Linked DNA regions of Polyangium spumosum. The protein of the gene in region 1 interacts with the protein of each later gene in a pairwise test. Links are inferred from orthologs where the notes say so. Each region holds a gene or a part of one and is shown in the gene's direction. Other genes may lie near its edges. The genes, in order: leuS and ligA.

What was found.
Region 2: the proteins of leuS (region 1) and ligA interact in binary tests that used the Escherichia coli proteins (3 or more experiments, as listed by UniProt). The link is inferred for Polyangium spumosum from one-to-one orthologs.

What each region holds. Positions count from the first base shown.
Region 1 is NZ_WJIE01000006.1:640,410-650,421, reverse strand. Bases 3,317-6,436 are described here. They hold leuS (leucine--tRNA ligase), read left to right. Parts: upstream 3,317-3,670; coding sequence 3,671-6,202; downstream 6,203-6,436. Other genes in these bases: GF068_RS23560 (penicillin-binding protein activator LpoB), read left to right, coding at 6,222-6,436; GF068_RS23570 (PD40 domain-containing protein), read left to right, coding at 3,317-3,548. Also shown: 3-oxoacyl-ACP reductase FabG, read left to right, coding at 1-533; GF068_RS23580 (acyltransferase domain-containing protein), read left to right, coding at 536-1,504; GF068_RS23575 (3-hydroxyacyl-ACP dehydratase FabZ family protein), read left to right, coding at 1,501-2,115; more of GF068_RS23570, read left to right, coding at 2,112-3,316; more of GF068_RS23560, read left to right, coding at 6,437-6,839; GF068_RS23555 (COG3014 family protein), read left to right, coding at 6,841-8,244; GF068_RS23550 (class I SAM-dependent methyltransferase), read right to left, coding at 8,253-9,080; GF068_RS23545 (HEAT repeat domain-containing protein), read right to left, coding at 9,077-9,775; GF068_RS23540 (hypothetical protein), read left to right, coding at 9,923-10,012.
Region 2 is NZ_WJIE01000001.1:944,038-953,809, forward strand. What follows is about bases 1-2,880. They hold ligA (NAD-dependent DNA ligase LigA), read left to right. Parts: upstream 1-398; coding sequence 399-2,363; downstream 2,364-2,880. Other genes in these bases: GF068_RS04055 (NUDIX hydrolase), read left to right, coding at 1-376; GF068_RS04065 (DUF2804 domain-containing protein), read right to left, coding at 2,368-2,880. In the rest of the region: more of GF068_RS04065, read right to left, coding at 2,881-3,372; pruA (L-glutamate gamma-semialdehyde dehydrogenase), read left to right, coding at 3,465-5,096; GF068_RS04075 (hypothetical protein), read right to left, coding at 5,110-5,406; GF068_RS04080 (M3 family metallopeptidase), read left to right, coding at 5,456-7,588; GF068_RS04085 (tetratricopeptide repeat protein), read right to left, coding at 7,625-9,772. UniProt on the Escherichia coli protein: DNA ligase that catalyzes the formation of phosphodiester linkages between 5'-phosphoryl and 3'-hydroxyl groups in double-stranded DNA using NAD as a coenzyme and as the energy source for the reaction.

The sequences.
Region 1 (10,012 bases):
ACGCGGCCGTGGAGCGTGTGCTCGAAGCGCGGGGCGGGATCGACGTGCTCGTGAACAATGCCGGCGTCGCGGCGGACGAGCTCTTCCCCTTGATGGCCGAGGAGAGCTGGGACGAGGTGATCCGCGTCAATGCGGGCGGCGTCTTTCACGGCTGCCGCGCCGTCGTGCGGCCGATGATGGCGAAGCGGCGGGGCGTGATCGTCAACGTCGCCTCGGTCGCGGGCCAGCACGCGAGCCCCGGGCAGGCGAACTATGCGGCCTCGAAGGGCGCGATCCTCGCGTTCACCCGCACGCTCGCGGCCGAGCTCGCCCCGCGGGGGATTCGCGTCAATGCGGTGGTGCCGGGGCTGCTCGGCACGGGAATGGCGAAGCGCCTGGACAAACGTATCGCGGAGAAGACGCGCGCCCGGATCCCGCTCGGGCGTTTCGGGACCGGCGACGAGGTGGCGCGGGCGGTGTTGTTCCTGGCTTCGGAAGAGGCTTCGTACGTGATCGGCCAGGCGCTCGTGGTGGATGGGGGGCTGACGTTGTGACGGTGGCCTTTCTGTTTCCTGGGCAGGGCGCCAAGGGCCTCTTCGAAGCCGCGTCGTTCGTGGCGAACGAGCCGCGGGGCAAGGAGATGCTCGATCGGGCGGCGGAGGCGACAGACATCGCGCCGAGCGAGCTCCTGGCGAAGGGCGGGCGCGCCCTCGAACGAACGGAGGTCCAGCAGCCGGCGCTCACGGCGATCGCGCTCTTCGTGCACGTGGAGCTCCTCGCTGCGGGAATCCCGCCCGATTTCGTGGCAGGTCATTCCCTCGGAGAGCTCCCGGCCTGGGCCGCGACGGGCGCCATCACGCCCGAGGATGCGATCATGATTGCGGCGCTCCGTGGACGGTTGATGGCGCGGGAAGCGGCGCGGCACCCGGGTATGATGTTGGCGTTATCCTGCGCCGAGCTCTCGCCCGTCCTTCTGAGAGGTACACTCCAGCGCGCGATCGCACGTTGCGGATCCAAGGTCACGATCGCGGCAACGAATACACCTGATGAACTGGTGGTGAGTGGTGATGAAGAAACCATCGGCAAATTGGTGAAGACGTTGGAGGACGCCCAAGGTGGTTTCAACGACAATAAGCCATTCCACTTCCGACGTTTGCCGGTCGCCGGCCCCTGGCACAGCGAATCGATGAAGGACGCGGTCCCCGAGCTCGAAGCGGCGCTCACGCGCGCGCGGCGCGGGGCCATGCGGGTCCCTTTGGTGCTCAATGCGACCGGAAAACTCGCCGAGGAGGAGGGGAGCGTCCCGCGCCTCCTCGCCGGCCAGCTCGTCAGTGCCGTTCGATGGACCGACGTCATGACCACGCTGAAAGACCGCGGCGTCACGGATTACGTGACCATCGCCCCGGGCGCGGTGTTGCGGTCGCTCGTCCGGACGAACCTCGGCCCCGACGTTCGGATCCACGCGACCGAAAACACGGCCGACATCCGGCGCACGGCGGACGCGCTGCGGAGGAGCCTCTCATGAAACCGAGCTCGCGTTTGTCCCTCGGCGCGGACGTGATAAACCTCCTGATCCCGCATCGCCGCCCTTTCTCGATGGTCGACGTCATCGAATCGTACGAGCGCACCCCGCGGCCGACGTTGCGGGCCGCGCGCCACGTCTCGGCGAACGAGCCCGTCTTCGAGGGCCACTTCCCGGGCCTCCACCTCTGGCCGGGCGTGTACACGATCGAGGGGCTCGGCCAGAGCAGTAACCTCCTCGGCATCATCGCCGCCTACCAGGACGCCTGGGAGAAAAAGGGCCGCGACCCGAACGAGGTGCTCGAGGCCCTGCAGAACCTGGCCCTCGGATATCGCATGCAACCCGGGTACAAGCCCGAGATGTCGGCGGCGCTCATCGAATCGCTCAAGACCCATTCCCATTCGCACGTCGGGATGAGCGCCTCGGTGGACGTGAAGCTGCTCCAGCCGGTGTTCGCCGGTCAGCGGCTCGAATACCTCGTCTCGCAGTCGCACCTGATGGAAGACCTCGCCCGTTACGAGGTCGAGGCCCGCGTGGAGGGGCGCACGGTGGCGAAGGGCGTGATGACCAGCACCCGGAGCATCCCGCCGCTGCCCGCGCCGATCTTCGGATGAAGGCGCTCGGCCTCCTGCTCGCGCTCGCGATCACGGCGGGATGCGCGCCCTCCGTGGTTTGGCTGGGCCATAGCCCCGATCGAAGGCATCACCTCGAGGTGCTCGAGAGCGCCGGCAAGCAGCGCGTCCGCGTCGACGGCGTGGACGGCGTGGAATACCTGGGCATCGGGATCGAATCCATCGTGTGGAGCGCGGACGGCCGCCGCCTCGCCTACCCCGCGCGCCGCGAAAAAGGCTGGTCGCTCGTCGTGGATGGGCAGGCGGGCCCGGTCTTCGAGGGATTGGGCGAGGTCGCGCTGAGCCCGGACGGAGGGCACGTGGCGTATGCGGCAGCGCGCGGCGGCGCGTGGTTTGTCGTGCTCGACGGGGAGCCGGGCCCTGCCTTCGACGCCATTCTGGAGGGCACGCTCCTCTTCGGCCACGGCGGCCGTTTCGCGTATGTGGCCCGGCAAAATGCCTCCGTGCGCGCGGTCGTCGACGGCGCGGCCGGGCCGCTCTACGACGGCATCGGCGCCTTGCGGTTCAGCGAGGACGGGGCCGCGGTGGCGCACGTCGGGCGGCGCGGAGAGGAGGCGTTTTTCTGGATGAACGGCCGCGAATCTCCACCGGCGGAGGCGATCGCGTATCATGCGCTCGCGCCGCGCGGTGGTCGATTCGCCTACGTGGCGAAGCGCGAGGGGAAGTGGCGCGTCACGGTCGACGGCGCCGAATCCGCGCCTTATGCTCGTATCTCGGAGGTCTCGTTCAGCGAAGACGGCGCGCATGTCGTTTATGCCGGAGGTCGCCCGGACGGGGAGGTGATCGTCCTCGACGACGAGGAGGGCCCGCCGTACGACGAGATCGCGCCCGGGAGCCTGGTCTTCGGCGACGCTGGCCAAAAACTCTCGTATGCAGCGCGGCGCGGGCGTGGATGGCACGTCGTCGTGAATGGCGAGGAGGGACCGGCCTACGACGCCGTGGATCGCCCGGTCCTCGCGCGACGCGGATCGACGTTCGGTTACGTCGCCGCGAGCCGCGGGGCGCGCTTCGTGGTGCTCGACGGTCGCGAGCAGAGGCCCTTTGCCTGGGCGGGGGACCTGGTCCTGAGCGCCGACGGGCGATACCACGCCTACCTCGCCGACGACGGCGAGCGAATGCATGTCGTGCACGATGGCGTGCCGACGCCGTTCGACAGCGTGATCGCAGGGACGCTCGTCCACGCGGAGGAAGGGCCGAGCTGGGCGTGCCTCGTGGTCGATCGGGCCGCGCGAAGGCTGTTCATCGTGATCGACGGCGCGAAAAAGAGGGCGCTCGACGGGGAGGAGCTGGCCGCGGCGATGACGCAGCCGCGGCTCGAAACGCGGGCCCTGCGGGCGAGGGACGCGGAGCTCTTGCGGCGATGGGTGGCGGCGGAGCTCGGGATCACGCGCCGGCCCAAGGCCCATGCGCGCTGAGGTTGTCCGGCGTTCTTCGTTCGTCCCCACCGCCTCGCGGCTTTCTCCCTCGTTCCTTCGCCGCGCCTCCCGTGCCCGCCCGCTGACACACGCGCCGCGTCGGTGCTAATCGTACGGTCGCCATGACGTCCCCCACCGCGAACACGCCCTCGCCGAGCACGCCTGCGGACGGCGCTCCGGCAGCTCCGGAGCCCGCTCGTTACGTTCACGCCGAGGCCGAGCCCCGCTGGCAGCGCTTCTGGAAAGAGACCGGCGTCTTCCGCGCCGTCCGCCATGAAGGCCGGCCCAAGCGCTACGTGCTCGACATGTTCCCTTATCCCTCGGGCGCGGGGCTCCACGTCGGCCACCCCGAGGGCTACACGGCGACGGACATCTTCTGCCGCTACAGCCGCATGAAGGGCTACGACGTCCTGCACCCGATGGGCTGGGACGCCTTCGGCTTGCCCGCCGAGCAGTACGCGATCCAGACCGGCACCCACCCCGCCGAGACCACGCGCAAGAACATCGACACCTTCCGTCGCCAGCTCGAGATGCTCGGCTTCAGCTACGACTGGGAGCGCGAGATCGGCACGATCGACGAGGGTTACGTCCGCTGGACCCAGTGGATCTTCGTCAAGCTCTTCGAGCGTGGCCTCGCCTATCAGGACAACGTCCTCGTCAACTGGTGCCCCGCCCTCGGCACCGTGCTCGCCAACGAGGAGGTCGTCGACGGCAAGAGCGAGCGCGGCAATCACCCGGTGATCCGCACCCCGCTGCGCCAGTGGATGCTGCGCATCACCGCCTACGCCGACCGCCTCGCCGAGGACCTCTCCCTCGTCGACTGGCCCGAAGGCACCCTCGCCGCGCAGCGCAACTGGATCGGTCGGAGCGAGGGCGCGCTCATCTCGTTCGACGTCAAAGGATTCGAGGGCGCGAAGATCGACGTCTTCACCACGCGGCCCGACACGCTGCTCGGTTGCACCTACGTCGTGCTCGCGCCCGAGCACGCGCTCGTCTCGAAGATCACCTCGGCCGAGAACGTCGACGCCGTGCGCGCGTACGTCGAGGCCACCGCGCGCAAGAGCGACTTCGAACGCTCCGCCGTCGTGAAGACGAAGACCGGCGTGCCCACGGGCGCGATGGCGATCCACCCGATCACCGGCGCGGCCGTGCCGATCTGGGTCGCCGACTACGTCATCGGCGGCTACGGCACGGGCGCCGTCATGGCCGTCCCGGGCCACGACGTGCGCGACTTCGCCTTCGCCCAGGCCTTCGACCTGCCGATCCTCGAGGTCGTGAGCCCCGACGGCGAGCTGCACGATTCGCTCGACGCGGCCTTCGTCGACGAGGGCGTCCTCGTGCGGAGCGGCAAGTTCGACGGGATGAAGTCGACCGACGGCAAACGCGCCATCGTGGACGAGCTCGTCTCCCTGGGCAAAGGCGCGCCGAAGGTCACGTACAAGCTGCGCGACTGGGTGTTCTCGCGGCAGCGCTACTGGGGCGAGCCGATCCCGGTGTTTTTCCCGGTCGACATGAAGGATCCGGCCGGCGACCCGCGCAAGGGCGACGCGCACGTGATCCGTTACGACAAACCCCTCGCGGTGCCCGAGGACGAGCTGCCCTTGCGCCTGCCGGACCTCGTCGATTTCCGCCCCGGCGACGACCCGCAGGGCCCGCTCGCGCGCGCCGTCGATTGGCGGTTCTTCCAGAAAGACGGGCAGTGGTACGCGCGCGAGACGAACACGATGCCGCAATGGGCGGGCTCGTGCTGGTACTACCTGCGCTTCATCGACCCGAAGAACGACGCCGAGCCCTGGAGCGGGAAGGCCTACGACGACTGGATGCCCGTCGACCTCTACATCGGCGGCAACGAGCACGCGGTCTTGCACCTGCTCTACGCGCGCTTCTGGCACAAGGTGCTCTTCGACATCGGCAAGGTGAAGCACCCCGAGCCGTTCCTGAAGCTCGTCCACCAGGGCCTCATCCTGGGCGAGGACGGCGAGAAGATGTCGAAGTCCCGCGGCAACGTGGTCAACCCCGACGACATCGTGAAGGCCTACGGCGCCGACAGCCTGCGCCTCTACGAGATGTTCATGGGCCCGCTCGAGGCGGTCAAACCCTGGCAGTCCGCGCAGATCCAGGGCGTCGTCCGCTTCCGCGACCGCGTCTTCTCGATCCTCACGGGCCGGCCGCTCGTCGACGCGATCGACGACGCCACGAAGCGCCTCACCCACAAGACCATCAAGAAGGTCACGGAGGACATCGAGGCGCTCTCGTTCAACACGGCGATCAGCGCGATGATGGTCCTCTTGAACCACCTCGGCTCGCTGAAGGAGCTACCGCGCGAGGCGGCGAAGGGCCTCTTGCTCTGCGTCTCGCCCTTCGCGCCCCACGTGGCCGAGGAGGTCTTTCGCCTCTGGGGCAACGAGCGCTCGATCGCGCTCGAGCCCTGGCCGACGTTCGATCCGGCGCTCTGCGTCGACGACGTGATCGAGATGGCCGTGCAGGTGAACGGCAAGGTCCGCGGCCGCGTGACGTTGCCCGTCAAGGCGAGCGAGGACGAGGCCCGTAAAGCAGCGCTCACAGCCGAGGGTGTCTCTGCGTTCACGACCGGCAAGACTTTGAAGAAGTTCATCTACGTGCCCGGCAAGATCGTGAATCTCGTCGTGGCTTGAGCGTCACATCCACACCCCCATGAAAAACGCACGCTTCCTTGGTTTCGCGCTCGCCTCCACCCTGCTCGTGCCCTTCGGGGCGGGCTGCTCGAGTGATCCCGTGTTCGTCCGCGGCTCGGAGGTCGAGGGGCTCGACGACCCGCCGATGAGCACCGGCATCGACAAACGCGACATGGAGCAGCTCCTCCACGAGAACATGAAGCACCTCGTGGCCTCCTCCTTCGCGAAGTCCCTGGCCGACGCGGGCGACAAGCCCACGCTCGCGATCTTCCCGATGCTCAACGAGACGAGCCAGCACATCGACAGCCAGCTCCAGGCCGTGCTCTCGGACGCGGAGACCTTCATGGTGAACTCCGAGCTCGTCACGGTGGTGAGCCGCGAGCGGCAGAACCAGATGATCGCCGAGGTCGAGCGGCAAAACGGCGGCCACTTCGATCCGAACCACGCAGCGCAGTACGGCCGTCAGCTCGGCGCGAAGTACTACATGACCGGCAAGGTCTACACCTCGGACGAGCGCACGGCGGGCGGGCGGCGCGTGCAGTACTTCATGTTCATGCAGGTCATCGAGACCGAAACCAGCGCGGTCCGCTGGCAAAACAAGGCGGCCTTCACGAAGGCCCTGCTCAACCAGGATTGACGTGAAGGCGCTCCTCGGCCTCCGGCGCGCCGCCTGCGTTGTCACGTTCGCCCTCGCCGCTCTCGGCAACGCGGGCTGCGCCGGGCACGAGGTGCGGGTGCGCGACTCGCTCATCGCCCTCGATCGCGGCTCGATGGAGCAAGCGGTCGCCTCCCTCGACCGCGAGCTCGGCGTGAAGAAGCCGGGCGAGATCCCCGCCGTCACGCGCGACGAGGCGCTGCTCCTGCTCGACCGCGGCAGCATCCACCTCGCGATGGGAAAGTACGAGCAGGCCTCGCGTGACCTCGGCGCCGCCGACCAGGCCATCGAGGTGCTCGACCTCTCGACGAGCAAAGCCGCGGACATCGGCCGCTACGTGTTCTCTGACGACGCCGGGCCGTACAAGGCGCCGGCGTACGAGAAGCTCCTCCTGAACACGCTCAACATGATGAGCTACCTCGCGCGGCACGACCTCAACGGGGCGCGCGTGGAGGCGCGGCGGCTCGTGGTCATGCAGAAGTACCTCGAGAGCGTCGGCGACGAAGGCGCGCTGCTCGGGCTCGGGAGCCTGCTCGCGGGCTTCACGTACGAGAAGTCGAAGCAACGCGACGAGGCGCTTTTGCACTACGACGAGGCGCTCGCCTACACGAAGTACCGGTCCTTGCGAGATCCCCTGCGCGCGCTGACGCGTGGGCAAAAGACGACGACACACGAGGAGGTCGACGCGCTCGTCGCGGGAGCGGAGCCACTCGCGCCGGTGGAGGAGACGGGCGAAGCGGAGATCGTGGTCGTCATGGGCTACGGGCGCGTGCCGCCGAAGACGCCGGTGCGGATCCCGATCGGCATGGCGATGCAGATCGTGGGGCACGAGCTCTCGCCGATGGAGCGCAGAGACGTCGACGCGCTCGTCATGCAAGGCGCGGTCGCGTGGATCAACTACCCCACGCTGGGCCAGGGCCGCGGAGGTTACGAGGTGCCGAAGGCGTCGCTCGGCGCAGAGCCGCTCGCGCTGGAGCAGGCGCTCGACGTGGAAGGCGAGGTGCGATCGGCCTGGCACAAGCGCGAGGGGACGCTCGTGCTCGCGGCGATCACGCGGCTGCTCGCGCGCACGGCGGCGAGCGTGGCCGTGGCAGGCGCGACGACGGCCGGGATCAACGCGGCGCAGGACGACAGGCGGCGCGGCGACGGGACGGCCGCAGCCGTGGGCATGTTGCTCGGCTTCGCCACGAGCCTGACGATGTCGGCGCTCGACACGCCCGACACGCGCTCGTGGGCGACCCTGCCGGCGCGCATCGCGATCGCAAGGACCCGCGTCCCGGCAGGCACACACATGATCACGCTCGAAGCGCGAGGTCAGAGGCGAACGTTTGACGTCAAAGTAGATGCGGGCGGCTGGGCGCTCGTGCCGTTCTTCGTTCTACGTTGAGCCGAGGATCACTCGAAGCGCCGGCCGCTCGCGACGCCGATGTTGACCGTCAGCTCGAAGTTGCCCTCGGACCAGTACTTCGTGATCGCGTCGCCCACGTAGCGGAAGCCCGCCTCGACGGCCTTGGGGTCGGCTTCGAGCAGCGCGCGCATGTCGGGGAAGACGACCATCTGCGCGATCGGATCCTCCAGGAACTCCTTGCCGCTGTTGAACGCGACGCCGATGAGCTGCACGTCGACGTCCACCTCGCCGAGCCCGACCTTCTCGAGCTCCTCCGAGAGCGACTCGATCGTCGGGCGGCTCGCCGCGGCGACCTCCACGGCCTTGCCGAAATCCGCGAGGTCCTGCCGGAGAGCATACTCGCGCAGCATGTCGTAGATCTCGGGGAACGAGCCACGCACGGGCAGCGCCACGAGGCCCTGACCACCCACGACGAGGATGCGCCGGAGCTCGGCGAGCAGCGCATACCGCGCCTGCGCGCTCACCACCGGATGCACGAGCAAGCCATGCGTGAAGCTCGCGTCCGGCAGCGGCAAAGGCATGCCCGTCGCCTGCTCGAGGGTGATGTTCACGCCCGAGAGCGCCGAGGCCTTCGCGCGCGCGAGCGTGAGCGCCTCGGGCGAAGGGTCGACGCCGACGATGTTCGCGCCCGGCAGCTTCTCCGCGAGCAAGGGCTCGACGTACCCCGTGCGGCAGCCGATGTCGGCCACGGCCGCCGGTGAATACGGGATCACCATCTCCACCGCGGACGTGCCGAAATACGCGAGGTACCGCGGGATGACCGACGTGTCGAAGACCGCCGCCTCCGCCCCCGTGAGCGGGGTCCCGAGGCTCACGAGGCTCTCCCGTTCCCGCCGCTCCCTTCACCCTCGTCGTCCCCACCCATGGCCTCGAGCATCTCGAGCGCCTCCTCGGCGAGCTCGCCGATCGTGACCTCGGTCGTCGCGTCCGAGCCGTCCTCTTCCAGCTCGACCGTGCGCGTGTCGTCGACGAGCGGCTCGATGAGCCGAGCCGCCGCCGGATCGCCGATCTGCACGAGCGACTCGATCGCAGCCGCGACCGCGTCGGCGTCGCCGTGCTTCAAGAACTGGCCGATCACCTTGGTGACGCCAGGCTCGGGCACGTCGGCGAGGATGTACGGGAGCTCGGGCAGCGCCGGCGAGCCGACGGGCAGGCGCCGAAGCGCGCGCTCGATGCCCAGCGCGACCTCCTTGAACCGCTCGAAGCTGAGCTCCTCGAGCTGCTCGCCCGCCGCGCGGCGGGCCTCCGGGTGCTCGGACGAGAGCACGTCGATCATCGCGTCGACGACCCGCGGGCCCTGCAGCTCGCCGAGCAGCGACGCGATCCGCACGAGCCTGAGCGCCGACTCGTCCTCGTCGCCCTCCTTCAGGGCGCCCGCGATCGCGTCGGTGAGCACGTCGAGCAGCACACCTTCGGGTTTGTCGGCGAGCTCGTCATGCAGGCGGCGAACCGTGCGCTCGGCGTCGAAGAGCGCGTTCAGGGACTTTTCGATCGAGGAGCGGTCTTGCACGAGACAGGAGCTATCAACAGCGTCGAGCCGACGCAAGCCAGGTTGAAGGTAGGAAGCTCCACGGCGCCGGGCAGGCGTTCGTTCGGGGCGCTCCGTCATGCTGCGGGCGGCTCGATGGATGGGCCCTCCTGGGCTATATCGAGGGGGATGCAGCCGCTCGTCCGAGCCGCCGCCCTCGCCGCCCTGCTCGCGGCCCTCGGTGCGCTCGGGAAAACCCCCAGGCGGAAGGCGCCCGAG
Region 2 (9,772 bases), on another replicon or contig:
CCGGACGGAGGACGGCAGGTGGCTGCTCATCCGGCGCGCCGACACGGGGACCTGGGCGCTGCCCGGAGGCACGGTCGAGTGGGGCGAGACACTGCGAACGACGGTCGTGCGCGAGCTCGACGAGGAAGCGGGCGTCGACGACGTCACGATCGGCGAGATCGTCGGCGTGTTCTCGCGGCCGGATCGCGACCTTCGGTTCCACGCCGTGACGATCGTGGTCTCGGCGCGTGTGGGCGAGCCGAAGAAGCCGCCGAAGAACCGGCTGGAGATCCGCGAGGCGCGGCTGTTCGTGGACGACGAGCTGCCCGCGCCGCTCGCGATGGGGATGGACGACATACTCGCCGCCGCGCGCCGCGGCGAGGTGGTGTTCGAGTGACGATTCGAGGGAGGACACGAGGATGACGCACCTGCACCACGGCTGGGACAAACAGCCGGATCCGGCCGTGCGAGCGCGGATCGACGAGCTCGCCGAGCGCATCGAGCGTTACCGCGCGAGTTATTACGCCGGCAAACCCGACATCTCGGACGCCGCCTACGACGCGCTCGAGGACGAGCTGCGCGACCTCGACCCGACGCACCCGGCGCTGGCCCGCGTCGGCGCCCCCGTGACCGTGACCGAGTGGGAAAAAGCTCGGCACGAGATCCCCATGGGCTCGCTGAACAAGGTCGTGAACGAGGCCGAGCTCGAGGCCTGGGCCGCGCGCTGCGACGAGCTCGTGGTGAAGGAAGGCGGCGAGGCGATCTCGGACGACCTCTTCGTCGCGGAGAAGCTCGACGGGATCTCGATCGAGGTGATCTACCGCGACGGCAAGTACGCCGACGCGATCACGCGCGGCGACGGGATCATGGGCGAGCGCATCTCGCCGAACGTGGCCCGCATGCGCGGCGTGCCGCAGAGGCTGAAGGAGAAGCTCACGCTGAGCGTGCGCGGCGAGATCATCCTCAAGCTGTCGGACATGAAGAAGTCGTTCCCGGGCGTGGCGAACCCGCGCAACGCCGCCGCAGGGACGTCGAAGCGCTTCGACGGCCAGGGCTGCGAGCACCTCACGGTGCTGTTCTACGACGTGGCCGATCACCTCGACGTCACGACCGAAGAGCAGAAGATCACGTTCCTGCGCAAGCAGGGCTTCGGCACGCCGTGGACCGCGAAGGGCACGCTGAAGGACGTGCTCGGGTTCTACCGGAAGTACTCGTCGGAGATCCGCGCGGGGCTCGACTACGAGATCGACGGGCTCGTGGTGCGGGCGAACTCGACGGCCTCGCAGACGTTGCTCGGCGAGGTGAACCGGCGGCCGCGCGGGGCGATCGCGTTCAAGTTCGCGTCGCAGGCGAAGGTGTCGAAGGTGGTGGAGATCCTCTGGGACACGGGGCCGAGCGGGCGCGTGACGCCCGTCGCGATCGTGGAGCCGGTGGAGCTCGCGGGCGCGGTCGTGCAGCGCGCGAGCCTGCACAACATGAGCAACGTGCGCGCGCTCGGGATCGGCGTGGGCGACGAGGTGCTGGTGTCGCGCCGGAACGACGTGATCCCGTACGTCGAAGAGGTGGTCGAGAAGGGCGGCAAGACGGAGCAACCTCCGACGAAATGCCGTCGCTGCGCGGCGGAGCTCGTGACGAGCGGCGAGTACCTGCTCTGCAGGAACCAGGAGTGCCCCGCCCTCGTCGAGGGCCGGATCCACAACTGGATCGACGCGATCGGCGCGCTCGAGTGGGGCGACAAGCTGATCGAGCAGCTCGTCGAGGCGAAGCTCGTGAAGGAGCCGGGGGATCTGTACAAGCTGAAGCCGAAGCAGATCGCGGACCTCGAGCGGCGCGGCGACAAGATCGCGAAGAAGGTGCTCGACGAGCTCACGAGCCGCCTGCCGCTGACGCTGCCCGTGTTCCTGGCCGCGCTCGGCATCGAGGGGTTCGCCATCCAGACGGCGCGCCTGCTCGTGTCGGCGGGGTACACGACGATCGAGAAGTTGCTCGCGGCGACGGAGGCGGACCTCGCGGGGATCTCGGGGCTCGGTCCGATCAAGGCGGGCATGATCGTGCGCGGGCTGCAGGGCCGCAAAGCCGAGATCGAGCGGCTGATCGCGCAGGGCATCGTGCCCGTGACGCAGGAGCAGGAGGGGCCGCTCGCGGGGATGTCGTTCTGCTTCACGGGCGCGCTCAGCCGTCCGCGCGGCGAGATGACGAACCTCGTCGAGTCGAACGGCGGGCGCGTGCTCTCGGGCGTGACGAAGGAGCTTCAGTACCTCGTCAGCGCCGAGGCCGACTCGGGATCGAGCAAGGCGCAGAAGGCGAAGAAATACGGGACGGTGCTCCTCGACGAGGCCGGCTTCGTGAAGCTCCTGCAAGACAAGGGCGTGAAGGTCTCCTGACCTCTCACCAGTACGTGTCCTGATCCTCGGTGACGCCCGCGAGCCGCTCGATCGTGATCGGCTCGCGGCCCGGGACCAGGATCCGCCCCGAGAACTCGCCCGCGAGCTGGAGGAAACGCGAGCGGACGATGCCGAGGTCGTGGCGCTCGGCGTGGAGGCCGCTCGGTGAGAAGCGCAGATCGACGCCCTCGTCGGGCGCGCGGACCTGCCAGTCGGACAGAGGTCGTTCGCGGTCGAAGGAAAAACGGACGGCGGAGAGCGGCACGATCTCGCCGTCGATCCACGCGACACACTCGCGATCACCGACGAACCCTTCGGTGAGGTTCAAGGCGATGGGCTTGCCGTCCGACGTGCGGCCGAGGCCGAAGCCCCAGCGCCACGCGGTGTGCCGCTCGAGCAGCCCCGCCGTGAAGTCGTAGCCGGCGAGCGCGTGCTCGAGCGTGTACCTGCGGCCTCCGGCGACGAGGGTTCCGTCGACCGAGAGGAGCGCGCGTTTCTCCGTGGTCGAGAACAGGTCCTCGCGAAGCGCCGCGACGACGCCGAGCGCAGGCGGAGCGTTCGTGGTGCCGAGCCGCGCCTGGAGCTCGAAATTTTGCATTCGTACATCGACAACGTAATCGCTCTGTCCGATCGGCCGCGAGACGGAGAGGTGGCTGCTGCCGAGGTGGTAGGAGGCGAGGCAGCCCTCGCCGCCGCTGTCGCCGATGAAGGCCGTAAAAGGCGGGCCCATGGTGGTCTCGTCGCAGACGGCGCGGCCCTCGCGACGATCGACGACGAAGGCGAAGGCGTTGGAGGCGTAGCCGAGGCGGATGATGGCGACGGCGCAGATGAGCTCGTCCGAGGCGAGGGTCACGTAAAACCAGCGCTTTTCGCGGCGCAGGCGGGTGAACGGGTTCTTCGCGGCGGCCCCGAAGGCGACGGGCGGCAGGCCCCCGGCGTACGTGCCGAACCGGGGCCTCTGGGTGGTCGGGTCGAGGATCGCTTCGGGCGGAGCACGGTGGATCTGCATTCCCTGGAGAATAGCGAGCTCCGGGAAGACGGCACGAACCGACGCACGGCGCGGAAGCGCCATCGCGGATCCGAGTGGTAGACTCGCGCGCCATGCAGGCCGCGATCGTGAACACGCCCCTTCCCGTCAACGAGCCGGTGCGTTCGTACGCTCCAGGTACGCCCGAGCGCGCGGATCTCAAGGCCGCACTCGCGCGCATGTCCGGCGAGACGATCGAGATCCCGATGGTGATCGGCGGTCGCGAGGTCCGCACGGGCAACTTGGTCGACGTGCGCGCGCCGCACAAGCGGAGCCTCCTGCTCGCGCGGGCGCACGAGGGAGGGCGCGAGCACGTGGCGCAGGCGATCGACGCCGCGCTCGCCACGCAGAAGGTCTGGGGCGAGATGCCGTGGACGGCGCGCGCGGCGGTGTTCCTGCGCGCGGCGGAGCTGCTCGCGACGCGCTACCGGCCGCTGCTCAACGCGGCGACGATGCTCGGACAGAGCAAGACCGCGTATCAGGCGGAGATCGACGCGGCCTGCGAGCTCATCGACTTCCTGCGCTTCAACGTGGCCTACGCGCGTCAGATCGCGACGGAGCAACCCCAGAGCTCGCCCGGGACGTGGAACGTGATGGAGCCGCGGCCGCTCGAAGGGTTCGTCTTCGCGGCGACGCCGTTCAACTTCACGGCCATCGCGGCGAACCTGCCCACGGCGCCGGCGATCATGGGCAACACCGTGGTGTGGAAGCCGTCGGCGAACGCGCTGCTCTCGGCGCACTGGATCATGACGCTGCTCCGCGAGGCGGGCCTGCCCGACGGCGTGATAAACCTCGTGATGGGCGATCCGGCCGAGGTGACGACGCAGTGTTTCGAGCACCCGAGCCTCGCGGGCGTGCACTTCACGGGCTCGACGCCGGTGTTCCGGTGGATGTGGCGGAAGGTCGGCGAGAACATCGATCGGTACCGGACGTACCCGCGCCTCGTGGGCGAGACGGGCGGCAAGGATTTCGTCTTCGCGCACGCGAGCGCGGATCCGACGGCGCTCGCCGTCGCGCTCGTGCGAGGCGCGTTCGAGTACCAGGGGCAGAAGTGTTCGGCGGCGTCACGCGCGTACGTGCCGAAGTCGATGTGGCCGGCGCTGAAGGAGCGGATCGTCGAGCTCACGCGGATGATCCGCGTCGGCGACGTCGCGGACTTCCGGAACTTCATGGGCGCCGTGATCGACGGCAAGGCCTACACGCGGATCACGAGCGCGGTGGAAGACGCGCGCCGAGGCGGCCACGCGCGGCTGATCTGCGGCGGCGAGTGGAGCGACGCGGAGGGCTTCTTCATCGAGCCGACGGTGATGGAGACGGACGATCCGAAGCACACGCTCATGGAGACGGAGCTCTTCGGCCCGGTGCTCACGGTGTGGCCCTACGAGGACGGCAAGGAAGACGAGGCGCTCGCGCTCTGCGACGAGACGAGCCCGTACGGGCTGACGGGCGCGGTCTTCGCGCGGGATCGAGTGTTCGTCGAGAAGGCGAGCAACGCGCTCCGCCGCGCAGCCGGCAACTTCTACGTGAACGACAAACCCACGGGCGCAGTGGTCGGGCAGCAGCCGTTCGGCGGCGGGCGCGCATCGGGGACGAACGACAAGGCGGGCAGCGTGCTGAACCTGCTGCGCTGGACGTCGCCGCGCGTGATCAAAGAGAACTTCGAGCCGCCGCGCGCCGTGCCGTATCCGTTCCAGTCCGAGCCGTGACGAGCGCGCCGAATCACTCCGGCGTGGCCTGGCAGGCGCCGCCTTCGAGGGCGAGACAGACGCCCTTCTCGTCCTCGTAGTAGTCGGCTTGTTCCTCGTAACAGTCGGCCTGGCGGGAGATGGACGTGGCGTAGGACGCGTCGTCTTTCGCGAGGTCGATGCAGGTGGACGTGCAGACCGCCTCGCTCGAGCCGGGCTGGCAGAGGGCGCTTTTTTCGCAGATGACGGCGCAGCTATCCTCGGGCGAACGATCGCCGCAGGCGGAGAGCGCGAAGGTCGAGAGAAGCACGAAGAGAGTCGAAAGGCGCATGCGTCGAGGATAACGCAGGCGGGCCGCGGCAGTGGTATACGGGCGCTCGATGCGCACCCCGAGCTTTCCCCTGGTCTCGCTGGCACTCGTCCTCCTCGCCTGCGGTGGCTCGACGCCGGAAGCCGTGACGCCCCCGAACGCGGACGTCGTCGCGGCTGACAAGGCCGTCGAAACGCCGGCAAAAACCGCGGATACGCCGCCCGCCCCCGCGCCGAAGCCGGAGTTCGATCCGGTCGCCGTCGGGATGACGCCGGACGGCGCACGCAAGCTCTGCGACGAGCACCTCGCGAAGGCGAAGTCACTCGCGGAAGAGATCAAGGCGCAGAAGGGCGCGCCAGCGGAAAAACTCACGTTCGCGTCGACGGTGGGCCGCTTCGACGACGTGATCCTCGAGCTCATGAGCGCGGGCGAGTTCCCGTATCTGATGGGCGTGGCGCACCCGGACGCGGCGGTGCGCGAGGCGGCGAAGGCGTGCGAGCCGAAGACGGACGCGTTCCAGACGTCGCTCTGGCTCGACGCGGACGTGGCCTCGGTGATCCAGGCCTACGCGAAGAAGGGCGAGAAGCTCGAAGGCGAGCGCGCGCGGCTGCTCGCGGACGTGCTGCGTGATTTCCGGCGCAACGGGCTGGAGCTCGCGGCGGACAAGCAGGCGCGGCTGCGCGAGCTCAACGCGCAGATCACCAAGAAGGGCCAGGAGTTCATGTCGAACATCGGCGCTTCGACCGAGTGGATCGAGGTCGATCCGAAGGAGCTCGAGGGCCTGCCGAAGGAGTACGTCGCGAGCCACAAGGCGAACGACAAGAAGAAGGTCCGCATCTCGACGGACTACCCGGACTACTTCCCGTTCATCACGTACGCGAAGAACCGCAAGCTCGCGCTCGAGCTCTACGTGAAGTTCACGAACCGCGGCGGCAAGCAGAACGTGCGCCTGCTCGAGGAGCTGCTCGCGCTGCGGACCGAGAAGGCGAAGCTGCTCGGCTACGAGACCTGGGCGGACTACGCGATCGAGCCGCGCATGGCGAAGAGCCGGAAGAACGTGCGCGAGTTCCTCGACAACCTCTCGGCCGCGCTGAAGGACCCGGTGAAGTCGGAGCTCGAGGAGCTCAAGAAGGAGCACGTGCGGCTCGGCGGGAAGAAGACGGACGTCCTCTACCCGGGCGATCGGTACTACCTCGAGGACAAGGTCCGGAAGGCCAAGTACAACTTCGACTCGCAAGCGCTCAGCGAGTACTTCGAGATCGGCGCGGTGAAGAAGGGCCTGATGGACATCACCGCGCGCATGTACGGGCTCGAGTACCGCGAGGTACCGGCGAACGCGTGGCACCCGGACGTGACCGCGTACGAGGTGTGGTCGAAGGGCGAGAAGATCGGGAAGTTCTACCTCGATCTGTATGCGCGGGCCGACAAGTACAAGCACGCGGCGATGTTCGGCGTGCGCACGGCGAAGCGCCTGTCCGACGGGACGTGGCAGCAGCCGATGGCGGCGCTCGTGTGCAACTTCCCGAAGACGACGGGTGATCAGCCGGGGCTGATGTCGCACGACGAGGTGACGACGTTCTTCCACGAGTTCGGCCACGTGTTGCACCAGCTCCTCACGCGCTCGGAGCTCGCGACGTACTCGGGCTCGAACGCGGTGCGCGACTTCGTGGAGGCGCCGTCGCAGATGTTCGAGGAGTGGGCGTGGTCGCGCGAGGTGCTCGACACGTTCGCGAAGCACTACAAGACGGGCGAGAAGATCCCGGACGCGATCTTCACGTCGATGACGAAGGCGCGCACGTTCGGGCTCGCGCTCGCGACGCAGCGGCAGCTCTTCCTGGCGTCGCTCGATCAGGAGATGCACGCGCGCAAGGCGCCGTTCGACACGACGAAGGTGGTGGAGGAGGTGCAGAGCAAGGTGGACGTGTTCCCGTACGTGAAGGGGACGCACTTCCAGTCGAGCTTCGGGCACCTCATCGGCTACGACGCGGGCTACTACGGCTACCAGTGGGCCCTGAGCCTCTCGCGCGACGTGCTCACGCGCTTCCGCAAGGAAGGCCTGCTCAACACGGCGACGGCCGCCGCCTGGAGGACCGAGGTGCTCTCGAAGGGCGGCGGCGAGGACGAGCGGACGATGATCACGCGCTTCCTCGGCCGCGCGCCGAGCCACGACGCGTACTTCGCCTACCTCAAGGGCAAAGAGTGATCTCGGCAGGGGGCGCGGCTCGCGCCCCCGCCTTCCTCAAGGCTGCACGGAGATTCCCATCGCCTCGCGCAACGTCCCGTGTGCCTCGGAGACGGTGAACCCGATCAGATCGACGATCTTCGTCTCCGCGTCGAGCGTGCCTCGCGGCTCCGCGCGGAGCAGCGTCGAGGCGACCTCCAGGCTCCCGCAGAGCATGTAACCCGCGCGCGTCGCGCAGCGCTCCACGGCCGCGGCCCAGCGGGGTAGGTCCGGACGAACGTTTGCCCCGGCGAACGCCGAGACGGCTTGCTCCAGCGCCGCGCGTCGCTCCTCGTCGAGGTGCGCTTCGAAGAGCGGCTTGTACGCGAGCACCACGTCGCGCACCTTCGCCGGGATCGGCTCGTCCGGCAGGGCGATCGCGATCGCGCTGACGAAACACGCGCTGAGCTCCTCCAGCGACGGGTAGAAGAGCAGCAGGCGGTGATGGCCCACGTGATACGTGAGGTGCCGACCCACGAGGAACGCGAGCTCCGCGAGCGTACGACCACGCAGCGCGTGCTGACCCGCGAGCACGGTCGCCTCCTCGGCGGGGATCGCCACGAGGCTCACGGCCGCGTCCTCGCGCACGTACACGGCGGGCGGCATCACGCCGAGGAAATGGCTGCCCCACGCGAACGAACGCACGATCGAGATCGTGCTGCGTTGAAGGTCCTGCTTCTGGGATGGATCCAGCGCCGGCAACCTCCCTTCGCTGGCGAGCTGCTCGAGCCGGGCTGCGATCGCCGCGCTCGCGATCGCCTCGAGCACGCCCTCGGTGAGCGTGTCCCTCCGCTCGTCGCGCAAGAGGTCCCAGCCCTCGGCGGGCATCGCGCTCAGGAAACGCGGGACGCCGTTCGGCTTGTGCTCGTCGTGGAGGAACCGCTCGCGGGACTCGGCCACGCCGAGGTGCGTGGTCACGACGGCGGCCGCGTACGCGGCGTCCGGCTGGCGGAGCTTCTGCGCCACGTCGAAGAGATCGTGGAACGACTGGGCGCGCTGCGGATCGAGCTTCGCCGCGTCACGCAGGTGCACGAGCGCGCGCTCGTGGCGGCCGAGCGTGCGGGCGAGATCCGCGACGACGAGGTGGCCGCCGAGATCCTCGGGCCGCTCGTCGACGGAGCGCTCGAAGTAGGCGAGCGCCACGGTCGGATCCTCGAGGTGATCACGGAAGAGCAGGCCGAGCCGCCGCCCGATCTCCCAGGCCGCGCGGCGCCGCGCTTCGCCCTGCGGGAGCCTGTCGAGGCGCGAGAGCGCGCGCCGGTAGATCGCCTCGAGCTGGCTCCACTCCTGCCGCTCCGAGAGGATCCGCGCGAGCGTGTCGAGCGGCTCGAGCATGCTGGAGTCGCTGTCGATCGCGAGCTCGAGCATCTCGATCGCCAGCTCCTCGCGGTCGATGTCCTGGCAATACGTCGCGAGCTCGAGGTAGGTCGCGGCGCGATCACGCGGGACCGGCGTGAGCTCGGCGATGCGGCGGCGGGTCTCGATGGCCTTGTCGATCTCGCTCGCGTGCTCGTAGAGGCGGCGGAGCTTGCCGAGCACCAGGAGATCCTCGGGGCGGATGTCGCGGGCGCGCTCGAACGAGGTCCGCGCGCGGCCGGGATCCGAGCCGATGCTCTCCCAGCGCTCGCCGAACTCCATCAGGTGCTCGAAGCGCTCGGTCTCGCTCGTGAGGGTCGCGAGCAGGCGCTCCTCGGCGGCGTGGACGGCGCGGAAATCGCGCTCGGCCACGTTCAGCACGACCAGCGCTTCGAGCGCGGGGCGGTACTCGGGGCGCAGGGTCAGCGCCTTGTCGAGGTTGCTGATCGCCTCCTTGCGTTTCTCCTGTCCCCACTTCGCGGTCGCGAGGCGAACGTAGAGCTCGGCGCGCTCCTCCGTATCCCCGGGCGCGAGGTGGCCGAGCGCCTTGCGGTACTCGCCGAGCGCGCCCTCGTGATCCTTGGAGGCGAGCATCGCGTCGCCCACGTCGCGGTGGCGCACGGCCGGCGATGTCTCCACCGCCGGCGGCGTCTCGGGCGACGCGACGGGCTCGGGAGGCGGCGAGGACGCGCGAGGCGACGCGGAGGGCGCCGAGGGCTCGGCCGGCACCACGCTGATCCGCGGCGCGGGCGCGGAGACGATACCTTCGACTTGCGGGCTCGGGGTCGTCGCCGGCGCGACGGACGGAGG